4 regions of the Luteipulveratus mongoliensis genome follow, and region 3 is predicted to be linked to each of the others. Evidence: riboswitches for the same ligand, from Rfam matches in the RefSeq annotation. Region 3 holds a riboswitch; each other region holds the start of a gene.
The links. A riboswitch is a leader RNA that binds a small molecule or an ion and turns the genes downstream of it on or off. The one in region 3 is predicted to bind cobalamin.

Region 1 (4,545 bases), 3.5 Mb from region 3:
AGCCGCGCAGCGCCAGTCCGAACGCGGCCGTCGACTTCCCCTTGCCGTCGCCGGTGTGGACCATCACCAGCGGACGGTTGCGGCGCTGGCGGGTCGTGAGCTTGTCATCCGGTACGACGGCCGGTTGCCCCTGCGGCATCAGCTCGCCCTCCCGCGTACGACGGCCGTCAGGTCCTGGGCGCCCACCTCGCCGACGGCGACGTAGTCGGCCTGCAGATGATGGCTGAGCTCTCGAGCCAGGCCCATCGCGAATCTGCCTGTCTCGCAGTCGATCACGAGCGACGCGACGCCGGATGCCGCGAGTGCGTCAGCCGCCTGACGCGAGCGGGCGACCGCCTCGGGCCCCTGGGTCGCCCGCCCATCGGTCACCACGACCAGCAGCGGCCGCCGTCGGGGATCACGCAGCCGTTCGATGCGCAACGTCTCCAGCGACTGCAGCAGCCCCTCCGCGAGCGGTGTCCGACCACCCGCGGGCAGCTCTTCGAGGCGCCTGGCCGCGATGTCGACGGACGACGTCGGCGGCAGCAGCAGCTCGGCCCCCTGACCGCGGAACGTCACCAATCCCACCTTGTCGCGCCGTTGGTAGGCATCGAGCAGCAGCGACAGCACGGCTGCCTTGACCTCTTCCATCCGTCGGCGCGCAGCCATCGACCCGCTGGCATCCACACAGAACAGCACCAGGTTGGACTCGCGGCCGACTCGCCGGGCGAGGCGCAGATCCTCGTGCCGGAGCTCGAGCCGGGTCGTACGCCGACGCGCGGCCTGGTGCGGCGCTGCGGCTCGGATCGTGGCTGCGAGGTGCAGCGGCCCGGGCTCTCCGTCGGGCCGGCGGGCTCCCACGGTCCGGCCCGTCGTGGTCACGGCGGCGGAGCGGCGTCCCGCCTCACCCTCGCCGGTGCCCGGCACGCTGAAGAGTCGGGCGCGGTATGGCTGCCCGGAACGGATGGTGGACTCCGCCGCCGAGCCGGAGCCAGGCGGCATCTCGCGCGACTCGGGCGACTCGGGCGGTGCAGCCGACTGGTCGGACGGTGCAGCGGACTGGTCGGGGGTCGATTCCGGGGGCTCCGACGTGTCGTCCGCGGGTCCGTTTTGAGCGGGCGGCTCGGGCTCGCCGTCGCCGGTGTCCGAGTCGCTCGGTTCGCCATCCGTCGGGGGCGGTGGCGGCGGTGGCGGCTCGTCGTCGCCCAGCAGCTGGTCCAGCAGGTCTTCGTCGAGCCCCGGGGCATCGAACGGGTTGCGTCGACGACGGTGCGGGATCGACAGCCGTGCCGCGACCCGGATGTCCTCGGTCGTGACCGCAGAGCGACCCTCCCAGGCTGCATGCGCAGCGGCCGCACGCGCGGTGACCAGGTCGGCACGCATGCCATCCACCTCGAACGCCGCACACACTTCGGCGATCTTGGTCAACGCCCGATCTGACAGGTCCACCGAACCAACCGCCTTGCGAGCGTTGATGACTCGGTCGGCGAGGGCAGCCTCGTCGGCAGCCCAGGCCGCTGCGAAACCGGCGGGGTCGGCATCGAAAGCCAGGCGCCGGCGTACGACCTCGACGCGGGTCTGCGGATCGCGAGGTGCGCGTACCTCGACGGTCAGGCCGAAGCGGTCGAGCAGCTGTGGGCGGAGCTCGCCCTCCTCAGGGTTCATGGTGCCGACGAGCACGAAGCGTGAGGCGTGCGAGACCGAGACGCCCTCGCGCTCCACGGTCGAGCGCCCCATGGCCGCGGCGTCGAGCAGGACGTCGACCAGGTGATCGTGCAGCAGGTTGACCTCGTCGACGTAGAGCAGTCCGCGGTGGGCGGCGGCCAGCAGGCCGGGCTCGTACTCCGCCACGCCCTCCGACAACGCCTTGTGCAGGTGCAGCGAGCCCATGACCCGGTCCTCGCTCGCGCCGACGGGGAGCTCGACGAGCCGGGCGGGGCGCGTGGTCGGCGAGCCAGAGTGCGGGCCGTCGGGACAACGCGGGTCCGGGTGGGACGGGTCGCACGAGAACCGGCAGCCCTCGACCACCGCGACGTCAGGCAGCAGCGCAGCGAGCGCGCGCACCATCGTCGACTTGGCGGTGCCCTTCTCGCCGCGGACGAGGACGCCGCCCACCTCAGGGGCGACGGATGTCAGCAGCAGCGCGAGCGACATGTCGTCGGAGCCGACGACGGCGGTGAACGGAAAGGTCGGTGAAGCCTGCATGAAGACTGATCCCTCTGGACGAGACTCCTCCTCCGGCCGAGGTCGCAGGCTCCCTCGGTCCGGCATCGTCGTCACGTTCCCACGGACGCACCGGACACACGCGGCACGTCGGTTGCTGCGAGGCCGGTCTTCGGACTTCCGAGCCCACTGACACGCCTTCCCGGTCTCCCAGTGGCTGCGCACGCGCAGTGTCAGTGGCTGTCTCGGTCACCGCAGCGGGTCCTGTGCCGGAATCTCACCGGCTTCCCGATTCTCCCTGCTAGGGGCACCTCGCATCTGCCGCTTCGCACCCTAGCGTCCGCTTGTGAACAGCGCTGCGCCTGTCGGTCGAGGCCGAGACGGTGGTTTGTGGTTAGGGTCCCGCCTGTGAACACCGTGACTGTCGTGGGGATCGGCGCTGATGGCTGGTCGGGCCTTCCGCGTTCGAGACAGGAGATCGTGCTGGGTGCCGAGGTCGTCGTCGGGGGACGTCGGCACCTCGACATGGTGCCCGACGTGCCGAGGCAGGTACGCCGGTCGTGGCCCTCTCCCCTGCGCGAAGGTCTCCCGGCACTCCTGGCCCAGTACGACGGCCGCCGGCTGGTGGCTCTCGCGTCCGGTGACCCGCTGCTCTCCGGCGTCGGCACGACCTTGATCGACCTGCTCGGACCCGAGCGGGTCGAGATCGTGCCAGCGGTCTCGTCGGTCTCGCTCGCCCACGCCCGGATGGGCTGGCCCTACGAGTCGGCCACCGTCGTCTCGCTGGTCGACCGACCGGTCGAGGACCTGGCTCGCCGCCTCGCACCGCGACGCCGCCTCACCGTGCTGTCCGCCGACGAGTCGACCCCAGGGGCCGTCGCCGAGCTGCTGACCGAGCAGGGCATGGGCACCGCCGAGATGACCGCCTGGTCCAACCTGGCCGCTCCGGACGAGTGGGTGGCCCGCGGCAGGGCCGAGACCTGGAGCGCCGAGGTCTCCCGGCTCAACATCCTGTGCATCACCTGCCCTGCCGATGCGCCGTCGCACGGACTGGTTGCCGGGCTGCCCGACGACGCCTTCGAGCACGACGGCCAGCTCACCAAGCGCGACATCCGAGCCAGTGCGCTCGCCCGACTTGCTCCTCGCCCGGGCGAGCGCCTGTGGGACGTCGGCGCCGGCGCCGGCTCGATCGCCATCGAGTGGATGCGCGCTCACCGCGACTGCACGGCCATCGCCATCGAGTCGAGTCCTGAGCGTGCAGAACGCATTTCGCGCAATGCCTCCCGCTTCGGGTTGCCGACCCTCGAGGTCGTGACGGGCACCGCGCCCGAGGCACTCGACGGACTCGCCCAGCCGGACGCCATCTTCGTCGGCGGCGGTGCCGGCATAGCCGGCGTGCTGGACCGATGTCTGGAGGCCCTGTCCGAGGGAGGCCGCCTTGTCGCGCACGCGGTGACCATCGATACCGAAGGCGTCCTCGTCGCCGCCCAGCGTGAGCACGGCGGCGAGCTCAGCAGGATCACCGTCGAGACCGTGGAACCCCTTGGCACCATGCGTGGTTGGCGTCCCTCACGGGCCATCACCCAGTGGAGTCTGACGCGGTGACGGTGCACTTCGTCGGCGCCGGGCCAGGCGCCGCTGACCTGCTGACCCTGCGTGCGGCGCGGTTGATCTCCGAAGCCGGGACAGTCCTCTACGCCGGCACCTACCTCGATCACGAGGTCCTCTCTCACGCCTCCCCCGACGCGCGGCTGATCGACACCCAGCACCTCGATCTGGACCAGATCACCGCGCACCTCGTCGAGGCTCATGAGCGAGGCGAGGACGTCGTACGCCTGTGCTCGGGTGACCCGTCCGTCTACTCCGCGCTCACGGAGCAGAAGGCCCGCCTCAACACTGCCGGAGTGCCGTGGGACGTCTCACCCGGCGTCCCGGCGTACGCCGCCGCAGCCGCCATCTTGGGTGCTGAGCTGACCATCCCTGAGGTTGCGCAGTCGGTGGTGCTGACCCGCACGCAGGCGCGTTCGACGGCGATGCCTGACACGGAGTCACTGGCCCAGTTCGCTGCCAGCAGAGCGACTTTGGTGCTTCACCTGGCGATCCGTCGCACGCGTGAGCTGGCCGCTGAGCTGGTCGAGCACTATGGCGACGACTGCCCGGTGGCGGTCGTCTACCGCGCCTCGCAGCCGGAGGAGGTCGTACTCACCGGCACGCTGTCCGACATCGCGGACCAGGTCGAGCAAGCGGGCCTCACACAGGCGGCGGTCATCGTCGTGGGTGCCGCGCTCTCCGCTGAGGCGCCACGCGGATCGCATCTGTACGACCCCGCTCGCGACCGGGCCGGGCGCTGAGCCCTAGGACGCCGTCCCGGCCAGCAGATCGTCGAGCACGGAACGTGCCGCA
Region 2 (4,545 bases), 3.5 Mb from region 3:
AGGTCGAGTGACCCTCGTCGGTGGGGGACCCGGTCCGGCCGGACTCCTGACCCTCGCTGGCGCAGCGGCGCTCCGGACCGCCGACGTGGTGGTGTGCGACCGTCTGGCTCCGCTCTCGACGCTGCGCGAGCTGGCGCCGGGCGCCGAGGTGATCGACGTCGCGAAGGTCCCGCGCGGGCGCTCGACGTCGCAGGAGGCGATCAACACGATCCTGGTCGACCGCGCGAGAGCGGGGCAGCACGTCGTACGGCTGAAGGGTGGTGACCCCTTCGTCTTCGGGCGAGGCGGCGAAGAGGCCATCGCGTGTGCAGACGCAGGCGTGCCGGTCAGCGTCATCCCAGGTGTCACGTCGTCGGTTGCGGGCCCGGCTCTTGCGGGCATCCCGCTCACGCATCGCGGTGTGGCGCAGGGGTTTTCGGTCGTGTCGGGTCATGTCCCGCCTGGCAGTCCGGAGAGCACCGTCGACTATGCGGCTCTCGCTCGGGCGGGGACCACGCTCGTACTCCTCATGGCTGTCGCGACCCTGCCGGCGATCCTGGAGGCCCTCGTCGAGGCCGGGCTCGACCCCGCCACGCCGGCTGCCACCGTCGCCGATGCGGGCATGCCGACTCAGCGGGTGGTCACCGCGACGGCATCGACACTGGCCGACGTCGTACGACAGTCAGGACTGGGCGCGCCCGCCATCACGGTCGTCGGCAGCGTCGTGGGCCTGCAACCACTGGGGGTAGGGCTGGAGTCGGCGCAGCGACCAGACCGGTCCGCCGGTGATCTCCACGCCGTCGAGCGGACCGGCTGAGACCTGGGCGAGGGCACGAGCGGGCAGGCCGAGCGCGGCCAGCAACGCGGAGCGCACCACGAGCGGTGAGGAGATGACGATCGTGAGGCCGGGTGGCCGCTCGACCTGCAGCTGATGAGTCACGCGGGCAAGCAGGTCGTCGCGGCTCTCACCGCCGTGACCGGCGTAGGACGGGTCGGTGAACCACTGGCCGAGCTCGTCACCGCCGTAGGCCTCGACCACCTGATCGAGTGAGTGGCCGCGCCATCGGCCCGCGTCCAGATCGGCCCATCCGTTGTCGAGCGACGCCTCCACCTGAAGTCCGAGTGCCGTTGCTGCACAACGACTCTCGGGCCCACGCTCGGCCAGCTGGGTACGCCGTGCGAGAGGTCTCGGGTCCCAGCTCTGGTCGATCGGCTCGTCATTCGCTGGGAACGCTGATATGCGTGTCGCAGGTGTCGGAGCGTGCCCGATGAGCAGCAGGCGTGACGCCATCCCGTGGCCTCCATCCCTGCGTTGACCGGGTGCCGGACCAGAGCATAGGTTGACTCTGCCGCGACGCGGGAAGCCGGTGAGAATCCGGCGCAGTGGCGCTACTGTGTGGTCCTTTCGGGCCGAGTCAGACCCCGTCCGCGGCAGACCATCCCGGGCACCGACCGGTGCCCGGCCGCTCTCACGGGACGCACTATCCCACCTGGAGGTCATCATGGCTTCGGCTGCTGTCACCGCCCCCACCACGCCCGTTGTCGAGATCCCCACGATCTCGCTGCGCCAGACGCTGCCCTGGCTGGCGTTCTTCGGGCTGGTCGCTCTCATCGCGATCTACTTCGTCGGCGCCGAGCAGGGCGCCACGAGCCTGATCTCGGGCGCGGGTGTGCACGAGTGGGTCCACGACGGACGCCACCTCCTCGGATTCCCCTGCCACTGACGTGCGCACCCTCACTGCTCGTCAGCTCTTGGTCTTCGGACTGCTCGCCGGTTTCGTCGCAGGTCTGCTCGCCTTCACGGTCGCGCACACCATCGGTGAGCCGCCCGTCAACGCCGCCATCGCCGTCGAAGAAGCCGGCGCCGCCCACGAGCACGACGCTGCCGCGCCAGCAGCGCACAGTCACGAGGAAGACGCTCCGATCGTCTCCCGGAGCAACCAGTCCACGTGGGGTCTGCTGACCGCCACGCAGGTGCTCGGTACGACGCTCGGCGGCCTGGCAGGACTCGTCACCGCACTCGTCGTCGGACGTCTCGGACGGCTTCGTCCAGAGGCGTGTGCTGCCCTCGTTGCAGCGACGGGTTTCCTTGTGGCCTATGCGGTTCCGTTCGCGAAGTACCCGCCCAACCCGCCGGCTGTCGGCAACCCCGACACCATCGGTGCGCGTACGGCGAGCTACTTCGGCTTCATCGCGATCAGCCTGGTCGTTGCGATCGGTGCGGCGTACGCCGCGCGTGCACTCGCGCGGAGGCACGGCGCCTTCACCGGTATCACCGCTGGCGTCGCCGGTTACGCGGTCGTGATGCTCGTCGTCGCGCGACTCATGCCGGTTCACAACGAGGTGCCGGGCGACTTCCCGCCGGACACGCTCTACCAGTTCAGGTTCGCCGCTCTGGCCACGCAGCTCACGCTGTGGGCCGGGATCGCGGCGGTGCTCGGGCTGCTGCTCGTGCGCCACCAGCGGCAGTCCCTCCCGACCGCGCAGCGCGCAGCCTTGCAACCGGCCTGATGTCAGCACTCCCTGTCTCGTACGTAGCCGCGGCCGATGCCCGTAGTCGTCTGGCCGGTCTCGCGACGCCACCTGGCGCGCTGGGCCTGCTGGGCGAGACGGCGGTCTGGCTGAGTGCGGCGCAGGGAGTCTGTCCACCCCGACCGGTCCCCAACGTGCACGTCGCCGTGTTCGCCGGGGACCACGGGGTGGCGGCGTACGGCGTGACGCCCTTCCCGTCCGCGGTCACCGGCCTGATGGTGCGGGCCTTCGTGGACGGTACGGCCGGGGTCGCCGTGCTGGCTCGCCAGCACGGTGCCGGACTCCGGGTCGTCGACGTGTCGGTGGATGCCGACCTCGATGGCGTGCCGGCTGAGATCTCAGCGAGCAAGGTGATGCGCGGCAGCGGCGCCATCCACCTCGTCGATGCCATGTCGCACGAGCAGACCGATGCGGCTCTCGCGTTGGGCGCGCAGGTGGCAGACGAAGCGATCGACGCGGGCGCCGACCTGCTGATCGGTGGCGACATGGGCATCGGCAACACGACTCCCGCGGCCGCGCTGATCGGTGCCTCGCTGGGCGTCTCGTCCGAGCAGGTCACCGGCCGCGGGACAGGGGTCGACGACGAAGGACTGCGGGTCAAGCAGCGCGTCGTGGCCAACGCGCTGCGTCGGGCCGGCATGCGCGTCAAGGATCCCCATGACCGGCTGACCGCGCTCGGAGGTGCCGACTTCGCCGCTCACGCCGGCTATCTCATGCAGGCCGCGAGGCGCGGCGTCCCCGTGCTGCTCGACGGGGTCATCTCCGTTGCTTGCGCACTGATCGCCGAGGAGATCCAGCCGGGCAGTGTCGCCTGGTTCGCAGCAGGTCATCGGTCGCCAGAGCCTGCACAGAGTCTGGCTCTCGACCGGCTCGGTCTGTCGCCGCTGCTCGACCTCGGCATGCGCCTGGGTGAAGGCTCGGGTGCAGTCGCTGCGGTGCCGCTCGTACGTTCTGCCGTGACGTTGCTCACCGAGGTGGCGCTGCTGTCCGACGTGCTGGAGCCGTGAGAGCGCGCGTCCTCGGACTTGCCACCGGCATGGTGGCCGACCGGATGCTGGGCGACCCTCGCCGCGGTCATCCGGTCGCCGGATTCGGTTCGCTGGCGCACCATCTCGAGCTCGCGCTCTACGCGCCGCGCAGGCGTAGGGGAGCCGCCTTCACAGGCGCCCTTGTCGCGGGAACGCTCGGCATCGGCGGTCTGGTCGAACGTCAGGCCAGCCGGCGCCCGGCGGTGCGGTTGCTGTCGACCGGGCTGGCGACGTACGTCGTCCTCGGCGGCCGCACCCTTGAGCGTGAGGCGCATGCCGTGGCAACCCTTCTGGAGGCCGGTGACCTGCCGGGTGCGCGCCTGAGGGTCACTCACCTCGTCGGTCGTACGCCGGATCACCTGTCCGCGGACGACGTCGCCCGAGCGACGGTCGAGTCCGTGGCGGAGAACACCTCTGACGCGGTCGTCGCGCCGCTGCTGTGGGGAGCCGTGGCGGGAGTGCCCGGTCTGCTCGGCTATCGAGCGATCAACACCCTGGATGCGATGGTCGGCCACCGGACCGAGCGATACCGCGAGTTCGGTTGGGCCAGTGCAAGACTCGACGACATCGCCAACCTCGCGCCAGCCCGGTTGACTGCACTGCTCGCCGCCGCGCTCGGTGACACGGCGCCAGCGCTGAGGGCGTGGAGACGTGACGCACCTCGGCATCCGAGCCCGAATGCGGGTCCGGTGGAGGCGTCCTTCGCCGGAGCCCTCGGCATCAGCCTCGGGGGCAGCAACACCTACGACGGCACGATCGAGGACCGAGGGCGGCTCGGTGATGGCCCACCGGCGTCCGTGGCCGACATCAGGCGTGCCACCGCGCTCGCGCGTCGATTGGGCTGGGCAGCGCTGGCTGTGGTCAGCGCGGGTGCGATGGTGCAGGCGGCGCGGTCGCGCTGAGCACCCACGCGCACGCCTCCTCAGCGGTCGTCACCATCTGAGCGCTCGAGGTGGCCGGTCGGCGTACTACGACCACAGCAACCCCGAGGGCCGCCGCGGCCGTG
Region 3 (4,545 bases):
TGCCCCGGCGTCAGGTCAAGTGGCCCTACGCAGGGCCGGCCGTGTCGATCTCGGTCGCGGTCGCACGCAGCCGCCCGAGCAGCATCGGGACCGACGCGTCATCGAACTGGCCTGCGACGCCGATGGCGACATCCGGCGTACCGGGCAGCACGATCGCCAAGGTGCGATCGCCCCCGGACTCGGGAGTGGTGCTGAGCGCATAGCCCTGCTTGCGCGCCCGCTTCAGCGCCGGCAGCAGACCGCCCCGGCCGCTCAGCTTCACCGGCGCGGGCGGCACGATCACGTGCCGGCCGCTTTCCGGGCCCTCGTAGAGATCGGTCACCTGCTCGTCCGTCATCTCGGCGAGCAGTGCCTGGCCGACGCCGGAAAGCGCTGCGGGATATAGCGGTTCGCGTCCCAAGCCTTGACCGGGAGTGTCGCCGGGACTGACGTGATAGAGGTAGCAGACCTCGTCGCCCCATAGGACGCCCATGGCGACCTGCAGCTCGAGATCGAACAGCTCTCCCAGCGGGTCGATAGCCCGACGGAAGAGCCCCGAACCGCGCATGCTCTGCGCGGCCAGCACGTGAATCCCGGGGCCGGGCAGGTACTTTCGCTGCGCGTCCTGCTGAGCCAGGCCCACATAGGCCAGCGTCTTGAGGAGTCGGTTGACGCGCGTCGGCTCGAGGTCGAGCATCCGGCCGAGCTCGCGCGAGCCGATCGGCTGCGCGTGGGCCGTCAACGCCTGCAGGCAGGCCAGTCCGTCAATGAGGGATTGGTTCGGCTGCGCAGGCTTCATGTTGCTACAATAGCACCACTATGCATCTGCCCTTCCGAGGTCGGCACTGGCCTCGAAAGTGACCGTACTCTGCTCAAGGCGATCCAGCTCGAGGACGACCACCTCGTTGGCGCCGTCGCGGACCACGGGAGCGGGCACGTACAGGGTGCGCTGCGGACCCTTGTCCCAATAGCGCCCCAGGCAGAAGCCGTTGATCCAGACGTAGCCCTTGCCCCAGCCGTCGAGCGCCAGGAAGCCATCCGCGGGCGAGACGCAGTCGAAGGTGCCGCGCAGCAGGGCAGGTCCGGTCCTGACCGGTCCGCCGGCCCCGCCCACACTCCAGTCGACCGCCGGCAGATCGGGAAGCTCCAGCGCGGAGACATCCCAGCCATGGACGTACTGGCCGCCGTGCAGGACGCCCTCCACGAGCCCCTTGCGCTCACCGGTGTGGACTCCGTAGTTCACCCGGCCCATCGACTCGACGAGGACCTCCAGATCGAGACCTTCGGCCGGGACCTCCAGCTCGAAGGCTGCGTCGTCGTCACGATTGACGATGCCGAGGAGCTCACCGCCGGCGTACACATGCGCTCGGTCGGCGACACCGGGCAGGGTGAGTGGGTACGCCTGGCGCGGCCCGCGCAGGTGCGCGCGGTACCGGACGAGCCCGTGGGAGATGCCGAGCTCCTCGTACGTCGGTGGGTGCGGTGATCTGTGCCCGCCGGTCGCGATCGTGTCCCACGCGGCGCGCAGCGACACGGCCGAGTCGAGCGCGACGGTCGTCTGCGGGAGAACGGCCGGCTCGGCCGGCTCGGGCGGCGCTGGGATCTCGCGGTGGCGGCCGATCACCTCGCGGTAGGCCCAGTACTTCTCAGTGGGACGACCTGCCTCGTCGATCGGTGCGTCGTAGTCGTAGGAGGTGACTGTCGGCAGATAGCTGCCGTCGTGGTTGGCGCCAGCGGTGACGCCGAAGCTCGTGCCGCCGTGGACCATGTAGAAGTTGACGCTGGCACCCATGGAGAGCATCTCGTCCAGCGTCGCCGCGACGTCGCTCGCTGCTCGGACGTGATGCTTCTCGCCCCAGTGGTCGAACCATCCGTTCCAGAACTCCATGCAGAACAACGGATCTCGCGGACGGTGTCGGCGGAGCGTGTCGAACGCCTCAGTCGGCTTGCTGCCGAAGTTCACGGTCGCCGCCGCACCGTCGATCGTGCCGCCGGTGAGCATGTGATCGCCAGGACCGTCGGAGGTGAACAGCGGGACGTCGATACCGCGCGCCCGCAGTCCATCACGGAGGTGAGTGAGATAGGCCAGATCGCTGCCGTACGAGCCATATTCGTTCTCGATCTGCAGCATTGTCACGTTGCCGCCTCTCGTGACCTGGCGGGCCGCGATGCGCGGGATGAGCTCGTCGAACCATCGGTCGACGGCCTCGAGATAGGTCGAGTCGGCCGTGCGGATGTGGATATCTGGCGTGCCGGTCAGCCACGCGGGGAGCCCACCGTTGTCCCACTCGGCGCAGATGTACGGGCCTGGCCGCACGATCGCCTGGAGACCGGCGGTCGCGACCTGCTCGAGGAACGCCTCGATGTCGGCGAACCCGTCGAACCGGAAGTCGCCGGGCTGCGGCTCGTGCAGATTCCACGGGACATAGGTCTCGATCGTGTCCAGACCCATGGCACGACAGAGCTCGAGGCGAGGACGCCACTGATCAGGGTGAACCCGCGCGTAGTGGAACGCGCCCGAGATGATCTGCGGCATCGTGTCTCCTGTTGCTTTTATAGCACCGTCGGTTGAACGACCGTAGCAGGTCCGTCGGTTGAGCCAGCGGAGCCGAGTCGAAACCAGGCAACCTCGAGCGCTTGAGTCTCCCTTGCACGCACCGGGTCTCGATACGCCTCCGCTAGCGCTCCGGCCACTCGACCGGCGGGGTGCGGGTAGCACCGGCTTAGGTCGATGTCCACGACATCTGTGGCTAGCGTGTCGCGAACACCCCCACATATGGTGGTCATGTTGCTGGTTCGACCCCATATGTTCCAGATGTGAGGTCGTCGTAAGAGGGAACCCGGTGTGAGTCCGGGACTGCCCCGCAGCGGTGAGTGGGAACGACAGCCGTCATGACGCACTGGGCTTACAGCCTGGGAAGCGACGGCCAGTAGATGGGCCAACCAGCCCGTGCCCGCGAGTCCGAAGACCTGCCAGCAAGCAGCCGCCCCATCGGGCGGCTGTGTCTGCTGGCCTCGTGGGAGGGCTGGTGGGCGGGTACGTCGGTCGCGCCTCTGGCGACCGTCGATGCCTCGTCCCCCGCTCACCGCTCGCGGCCTGCTGACCACAGACCGCGAGGGAGGACGAGACCGGATGTCGACCATCCATGTCACCAAGCGCGATGGATCGCGCGAGCCGTACAACGCCGACCGCATCAACCGCGCCATCGAACGTGCCGCCGAGGGCCTGCCCGACGCGATGTCGATGACGATGCAGATCGCCTCGGAGCTGGAGATCACGCTCTTCGACGGCATCACGACCGAGCAGCTCGACGAAGCCGCCATCCAGGTGGCCGTGCAGAACGTGAAGGACCACCCGGACTTCGACGTGGTCGCCTCGCGGCTGCTGCTGAAGACGATCTACAAGAACGTACTCGGCGACTTCGAGACGCAGACCGAGCTCGCGCTGCTGCACCAGGCACGCTTTCCCGGCTACATCCGCGAGGCCGTCGAGGACGGGCTCTTCGACCCACGGCTCGCCTCGGCGTTCAACCTGGAAGAGCTGGCCGCAGCGCTGGACCATCATCTCGACGACGGGCTGCGCTACATCGGCATCATCACCCTCCGAAACCGTTATATGGCAACGGGTCCGGCGAAGCGGCCGCTGGAGGTGCCGGCGTACTTCTGGATGCGGGTCTCGATGGGCCTCTCGGTCAACGAGAAGGATCCGACCCAGGCGGCCATCCGCTTCTATCGGAAGATGTCCAGCCTCGACTACCTCGCCGCGGGCTCGACCCTGGTCAACGCGGGGACGATCACCCCGCAGCTGTCCAACTGCTTCGTCATGCAGATGGACGACGACATGGAGCACATCGCCAAGTCGATGCGCGACGTCATGTGGCTCACCAAAGGCACTGGTGGCATTGGCCTTTCGGTCACCAAGCTCCGCTCGGAGGGCTCGCCGATCCGGTCGAACAACACCAGCTCCACCGGGCCGATCCCGTTCATGCACACCGTCGACTCGATCCTGCGGGCCGTATCTCGCGGCGGCAAGAAGTTCGGCGCGCTCTGCTTCTACATGGAGAACTGGCACCTCGACTTCCCGCAGTTCCTCGACCTGCGTCAGAACGCCGGTGACCCCTATCGCCGCGCCCGCACCGCCAACACCGCCGTCTGGATCTCCGACGAGTTCATGAAGCGCGTCGAGGCCGACGCGGCCTGGTACCTCTTCGACCCTCTGGAGACACCCGACCTCGTCGAGCTGGTCGGGGACGAGTTCTCCGCACGGTACGCCGAGTACGTCGCGCTCGCCGAGGCAGGAAAGATGCAGGCGTTCAAGAAGATTCGCGCTCGTGAGCAGATGACCGCGATCCTCGTGTCACTGCAGACGACGTCGCACCCGTGGCTGACCTGGAAGGACTCGATCAACCTGCGGGCGCTCAACGACAACACCGGCACGATCCACCTGTCCAACTTGTGCACCGAGATCACGCTCCCTCAAGACCGCGACAACGTGGCGGTCTGCAACCTGGCTTCCATCAACTTCTCCCGCCACCTCGTCGACGGTGAGTGGGACTGGGATCGGCT
Region 4 (4,545 bases), 3.5 Mb from region 3:
TTGGCTGCCACCGCAATTCGCCGGTACGACGTCCGCATGTCTTCCTGCGCGGGAGCGCCGTCGAGGTCGCGGCCGTAGGCGTAGCCACCCCACGTCGTGTAGACCTCGGCCAGGTCCTTGTCGTCGCGCCAGCTGCCGGACTCGATGAGGGGGAGGATGCCCGCCCCGTACGCGCCTGGTTTGGAGCCGAAAATCCTTGTGGTTGCTCGCCTTTCGTCGCCGTGCTCCGCAAGGTCGGCCTGTGCGTGCGCGCGGACGAAGTTCTGGTCCTCGGGCTCGTCGAGCGCGGCCACGAGCTGAACGGCATCGTCCAGCATGGTGACCACGTGGGGGAAGGCGTCGCGGAAGAAGCCCGAGATGCGGACCGTGACGTCGATGCGCGGCCGACCCAGCTCGTCGAGCGGGACGACCTGCAGCTCCGTCACGCGGCGGGAGGCCGGATCCCAGATGGGGCGAACACCGAGCAGTGCCAGCACTTCTGCGATGTCATCGCCCGAGGTGCGCATGGCCGATGTGCCCCAGACGGAGAGCCCGACCGACCGGGGGTAGTCGCCGGTGTCGGCGACGTAGCGCTCGAGCAAGGAGGTCGCGAGCTGTTGGCCGGTCTCGAAGGCCAACTGGCTCGGCACGGCCTTCGGATCGACCGTGTAGAAGTTGCGGCCGGTCGGCAGGACATTGACCAAACCGCGCAACGGAGACCCGGACGGGCCGGCCGGGATGTAGCCGCCGTCCAGGGCGTGCAGCACGTTGGTGAGCTCGTCCGTGGTCCGACCGAGCCGCGGGACGACCTCCGTGGCCGCGAACTCAAGGACCCGGCGTACGTCTGACTCGGCGGTCGGTGCGTGCTCGGCGACGACGGTGGCTGCGGCCGCGGGCGCCCAGTCCGCATCCTCCATCGCTTGAACCAGGGTGCGGGCCTGCTGCTCGACAGCATCGACGGCGGCCAGCTCGGAGCCACCTTCCTTCAGCCCCAACGCTGTTCGCAGCCCGGGGAGCGCACCTGCCTGACCCGCCCACACCTGAGATGCGCGCAGTATGGCGAGCACGAGGTTGACCCGCGCCTCGCCGCTCGGCGCCTGTCCGAGGACATGCAGGCCGTCCCGGATCTGGGCGTCCTTGACCTCGCACAGCCAGCCATCGACGTGCAGCAGGAAATCGTCGAACTCGGCGTCGTGGGGCCGGTCGTCCAGGCCGAGGTCGTGGTCCATCTTGGCCGCCTGGATGAGGGTCCAGATCTGCGCGCGGATCGCAGGCAGCTTGGCCGGGTCCATCGCCGCGATATTGGCGTGCTCGTCCAGCAGCTGCTCGAGACGGGCGATGTCGCCGTACGACTCGGCGCGGGCCATGGGCGGCACGAGGTGGTCGATGATCGTGGCGTGCGCGCGGCGCTTGGCCTGCGCGCCCTCGCCCGGGTCGTTGATGAGGAACGGGTAGATCAGCGGCATGTTGCCGATGGCGGCGTCGGTCGCGCAGGTGGCGGACATCGCGGCGTTCTTGCCGGGCAGCCACTCCATCGAGCCGTGCTTGCCGAGGTGAACGACCGCGTGAGCGCCGAATCCCCGCTCCAGCCAACGGTATGCGGCGAGGTAGTGGTGCGATGGCGGCATGTCGGGGTCGTGATAGATCGCGACCGGGTTCTCGCCGAAGCCACGCGGCGGCTGGATCAGGATCACGACGTTGCCGGCCTGGATGGTGGCGAGCACGATCTCGTCGGCCTTGTTGACGAACAGCGAGCCGGGCGCCTCGCCCCAGGTCTCGCGCATCGAGTCCCGCAGCTGATCGGGCAGGTTCGCGGTCCAGGTGCGGTAGTCGCCGGCGCTGACTCGCACAGTGCCGTCGTCGAGCTGGGCGTGCGTGAGCCACTCCTCGTCCTGCCCGCCCGCATCGATGAGCGCATGGATGAGAGCGTTGCCGGCGGTGGTGTCCGGCTCCTCGCCTTCGATGGGCTCGACGTCGTCCAGCCCAGGTATCGCGCCGACCGGGCCGAGGTCGTACCCCGCCTCGCGCATGGCGCGCAGCAGCCGGATCGCGGTGACGGGAGTGTCGAGTCCGACTGCGTTGCCGATGCGGCTGTGCTTGGTCGGGTACGCCGACAGCATCAGCGCGACCTTGCGGTCCTTCGGCGGCACTCGGCGGAGGCGGGCGTGCGAGACCGCGATGCCGGCAAGGCGGTGACAGCGCTCCTCATCGGCGACGTACGACGGCAGTCCGTCCTCGTCAATCTCCTTGAACGAGAAGGGAACTGTGATGATCCGGCCGTCGAACTCGGGGATGGCGACCTGGTTGGCCGAGTCAATGGGCGAGAGGCCGTCGTCGGACTCGGCCCAGTCCTCGCGCGACCACGTCAGGCACAGGCCCTGCAGGATCGGGATGTCCAGGGCCGCCATCGCCGCGACGTCCCAGGCCTCGTCGTCCTCGCCGGCGCCGGCGGTCGCAGGCTTGCTGCCACCGGCCGCGAGCACCGTGACGATGAGCGCGTCCAGGGTGCCGAACGCCTCGATCAGATCAGCGGGCGCACTGCGCAGCGAGGACGAGAAGATCGGCAGCCCGACGGCCTCGCCCGTTGCATCGATGGCGTCGGCAAGGTCGTGCACAAAGGCGGCGTTGCCGCTGCTCTCGTGCGCTCGGTAGAACAGGATGCCGATGCGTGCACGGTCTGTGGTCTCGATACGCCGCTCGTCCCTCACGGCTACTCGACCAGCGGGGCTGCGGTCCCTCACGGCTACTCGACCAGCGGGGCTGCGGTCCCTCGTGGCTACTCGACCAGCGGGGCTGCGATCGAGCCAGCCCCAGGTCGGCATCTCCGCGGGTGCCTCGAAGCCCTCGCCGGTGAGCAGCACCGTGTCCGACAAGAAGGCGTGCAGCTGGGTGAGGTTGGCGGGTCCGCCCTGCGCGAGATAGAGGTGAGCCTGGGCCGCCGTTCCGACCGGCACGGTCGAGAGCGACATCAGCTCGGCGTCCGGCAGCTGCTCGCCACCGAGCACGACCGTCGGTGTCCCCGACGCGGCGATGGCGTCCAGCCCGTCCTGCCAGGTGCGCGCGGTGCCGAGGATGCGCACAACGACGAGGTCCACGGAGGTGAGACGCTCGGGGAGGCCGGCGACCGGCGTACGGCTGGGGTTGCCCAGGTCGAAGTCGGCACCGCTGGCGCGGGCGGACAGCAGATCGGTGTCGGACGTGGACAGCAGCAGGATGCGCGTCATCGAGGAGCTCCTTAGCGGGGTTCTCGCCCCGTGATGGTCGGAGATCCCCGCGGCCAGTGTCTGGCTGGTCGGCGCTGGCGCCGGCTTCACAGTGGCGGAACCGCCCCGGAATGGCACCGGGTTCCTGGTCTCGCAGGGATGTGCCCGCTCAGGCTACCCCGAGGGTCGTGCGAGCATGTCCGCCGTGACTCGCACCCGCCTCGACCGCTGCCCTGGCGTGCTGCGGCCGTGGCGCGCGGACGACGGGGACCTGCTGCGCGTACGACTGCCTGGCGGTCGGGTGAGCGCGTCTGGCCTGACAGCGCTCGCCGATATCGCCGAGCGCGAGGGCGACGGGTACGTCCACCTCACCTCGCGCGCGAACGTCCAGCTGCGTGGGCTCGCGGCGGGCCTTGACGTGAGCGACGAGATCGAGGCTGTCGGCCTGCTGCCGCGGCGCTCACACGACCTCGTCCGCAACATCACTTGCTCCCCGCTCACGGGACTTGCTGGCGGGATCGTCGACCTGCGAGGCGTCGTCGCGGACCTCGACGAAGCGCTGCTGGAGGATGACGCCCTGGCCGGTCTGCCGGGCAAGTTCCTCTTCGCGCTGGACGACGGGCGGGGTGACATCGCGGCGGCGTCGGTCGACCTGGGCGCTGTCGTCATCGCGCCCGACTCGGCGCAGATCGTGGTCGGTGAGCGCGCCGACTCGGTGGTTGCGGTCGACCAGATCGTGGCGACACTGATCGACCGCGCCCATCGTTTCCTCGCAGTCTGTGGTGAGGGCGAGAGTGCGGCCTGGCACGTCCAGGAGCTGCCCGGTCAGGGCGTCGAGCTGGGAGCTGCGGTCCGGTGGGAGCGGCAGGATGGCCAGCCACCGGCGTACGGTCCGATACGGCAGAACGACGGACGCTGGGCCGTCCACCTTGATCTGCACGATGGGGCGGTCCCGGCTGACCGAGTACGCGAGATCGCTTCGTACGCCACGGGACTCGTCATCACGCCATGGCGCGGCATCGTGCTCTACAACCTTGACTATCTGCCGAAGGAGCTCGCGTGAAGGCGCCGACGAGACGCTACGACTACGAGACCGATGGGGCCGAGATCTATCGGCAGTCCTTCGCGACGATCCGCGCGGAGGCCGACGCGGCGCACCTTCCTGCGGACGCCGAGAAGGTCGCCGTCCGGATCATTCACGCCTCCGGGCAGGTCGATCTCGCAGCGGACCTGCGCATCACCGACGACTTCGTAGCCGCCGCGCGTACCGCCCTCGCCGCCGGTGCGCCCATCCTGACCGACGCCAACATGGTTGCGTCTGGGGTGACCAGAGCCCGGCTCCCGCGCGACAACGATGTGGTCT

Region 1: linked by a shared signal. The riboswitch ahead of VV02_RS21210 (putative cobaltochelatase) and the one ahead of VV02_RS04420 (ribonucleoside-diphosphate reductase subunit alpha) in region 3 are both predicted to bind cobalamin.
Region 2: linked by a shared signal. The riboswitch ahead of VV02_RS21190 (CbtB domain-containing protein) and the one ahead of VV02_RS04420 (ribonucleoside-diphosphate reductase subunit alpha) in region 3 are both predicted to bind cobalamin.
Region 4: linked by a shared signal. The riboswitch ahead of cobN (cobaltochelatase subunit CobN) and the one ahead of VV02_RS04420 (ribonucleoside-diphosphate reductase subunit alpha) in region 3 are both predicted to bind cobalamin.

The regions. Positions count from the first base shown of each region.
Region 1 is NZ_CP011112.1:4,467,113-4,471,657, forward strand. It holds gene cobO (cob(I)yrinic acid a,c-diamide adenosyltransferase) at 1-139, opposite strand, end outside; gene VV02_RS21210 (putative cobaltochelatase) at 139-2,184, opposite strand; cobalamin riboswitch at 2,289-2,472, opposite strand; gene cbiE (precorrin-6y C5,15-methyltransferase (decarboxylating) subunit CbiE) at 2,551-3,747, shown strand; gene cobM (precorrin-4 C(11)-methyltransferase) at 3,744-4,493, shown strand; gene VV02_RS21225 (MerR family transcriptional regulator) at 4,497-4,545, opposite strand, start outside.
Region 2 is NZ_CP011112.1:4,459,314-4,463,858, reverse strand. It holds gene cobA (uroporphyrinogen-III C-methyltransferase) at 1-796, shown strand, start outside; partial or broken gene VV02_RS27245 (histidine phosphatase family protein) at 809-1,270, opposite strand; cobalamin riboswitch at 1,287-1,450, shown strand; gene VV02_RS21190 (CbtB domain-containing protein) at 1,482-1,703, shown strand; gene VV02_RS21185 (CbtA family protein) at 1,705-2,490, shown strand; gene cobT (nicotinate-nucleotide--dimethylbenzimidazole phosphoribosyltransferase) at 2,490-3,518, shown strand; gene VV02_RS21175 (cobalamin biosynthesis protein) at 3,515-4,441, shown strand; gene VV02_RS21170 (cobalt-precorrin-6A reductase) at 4,401-4,545, opposite strand, start outside.
Region 3 is NZ_CP011112.1:952,955-957,499, reverse strand. It holds gene VV02_RS04430 (IclR family transcriptional regulator) at 26-778, opposite strand; gene VV02_RS04425 (glycoside hydrolase family 35 protein) at 797-2,515, opposite strand; cobalamin riboswitch at 2,755-2,971, shown strand; gene VV02_RS04420 (ribonucleoside-diphosphate reductase subunit alpha) at 3,113-4,545, shown strand, end outside.
Region 4 is NZ_CP011112.1:4,474,975-4,479,519, reverse strand. It holds gene cobN (cobaltochelatase subunit CobN) at 1-3,203, opposite strand, end outside; cobalamin riboswitch at 3,238-3,379, opposite strand; gene VV02_RS21245 (hypothetical protein) at 3,379-4,245, shown strand; gene VV02_RS21240 (precorrin-8X methylmutase) at 4,242-4,545, shown strand, end outside.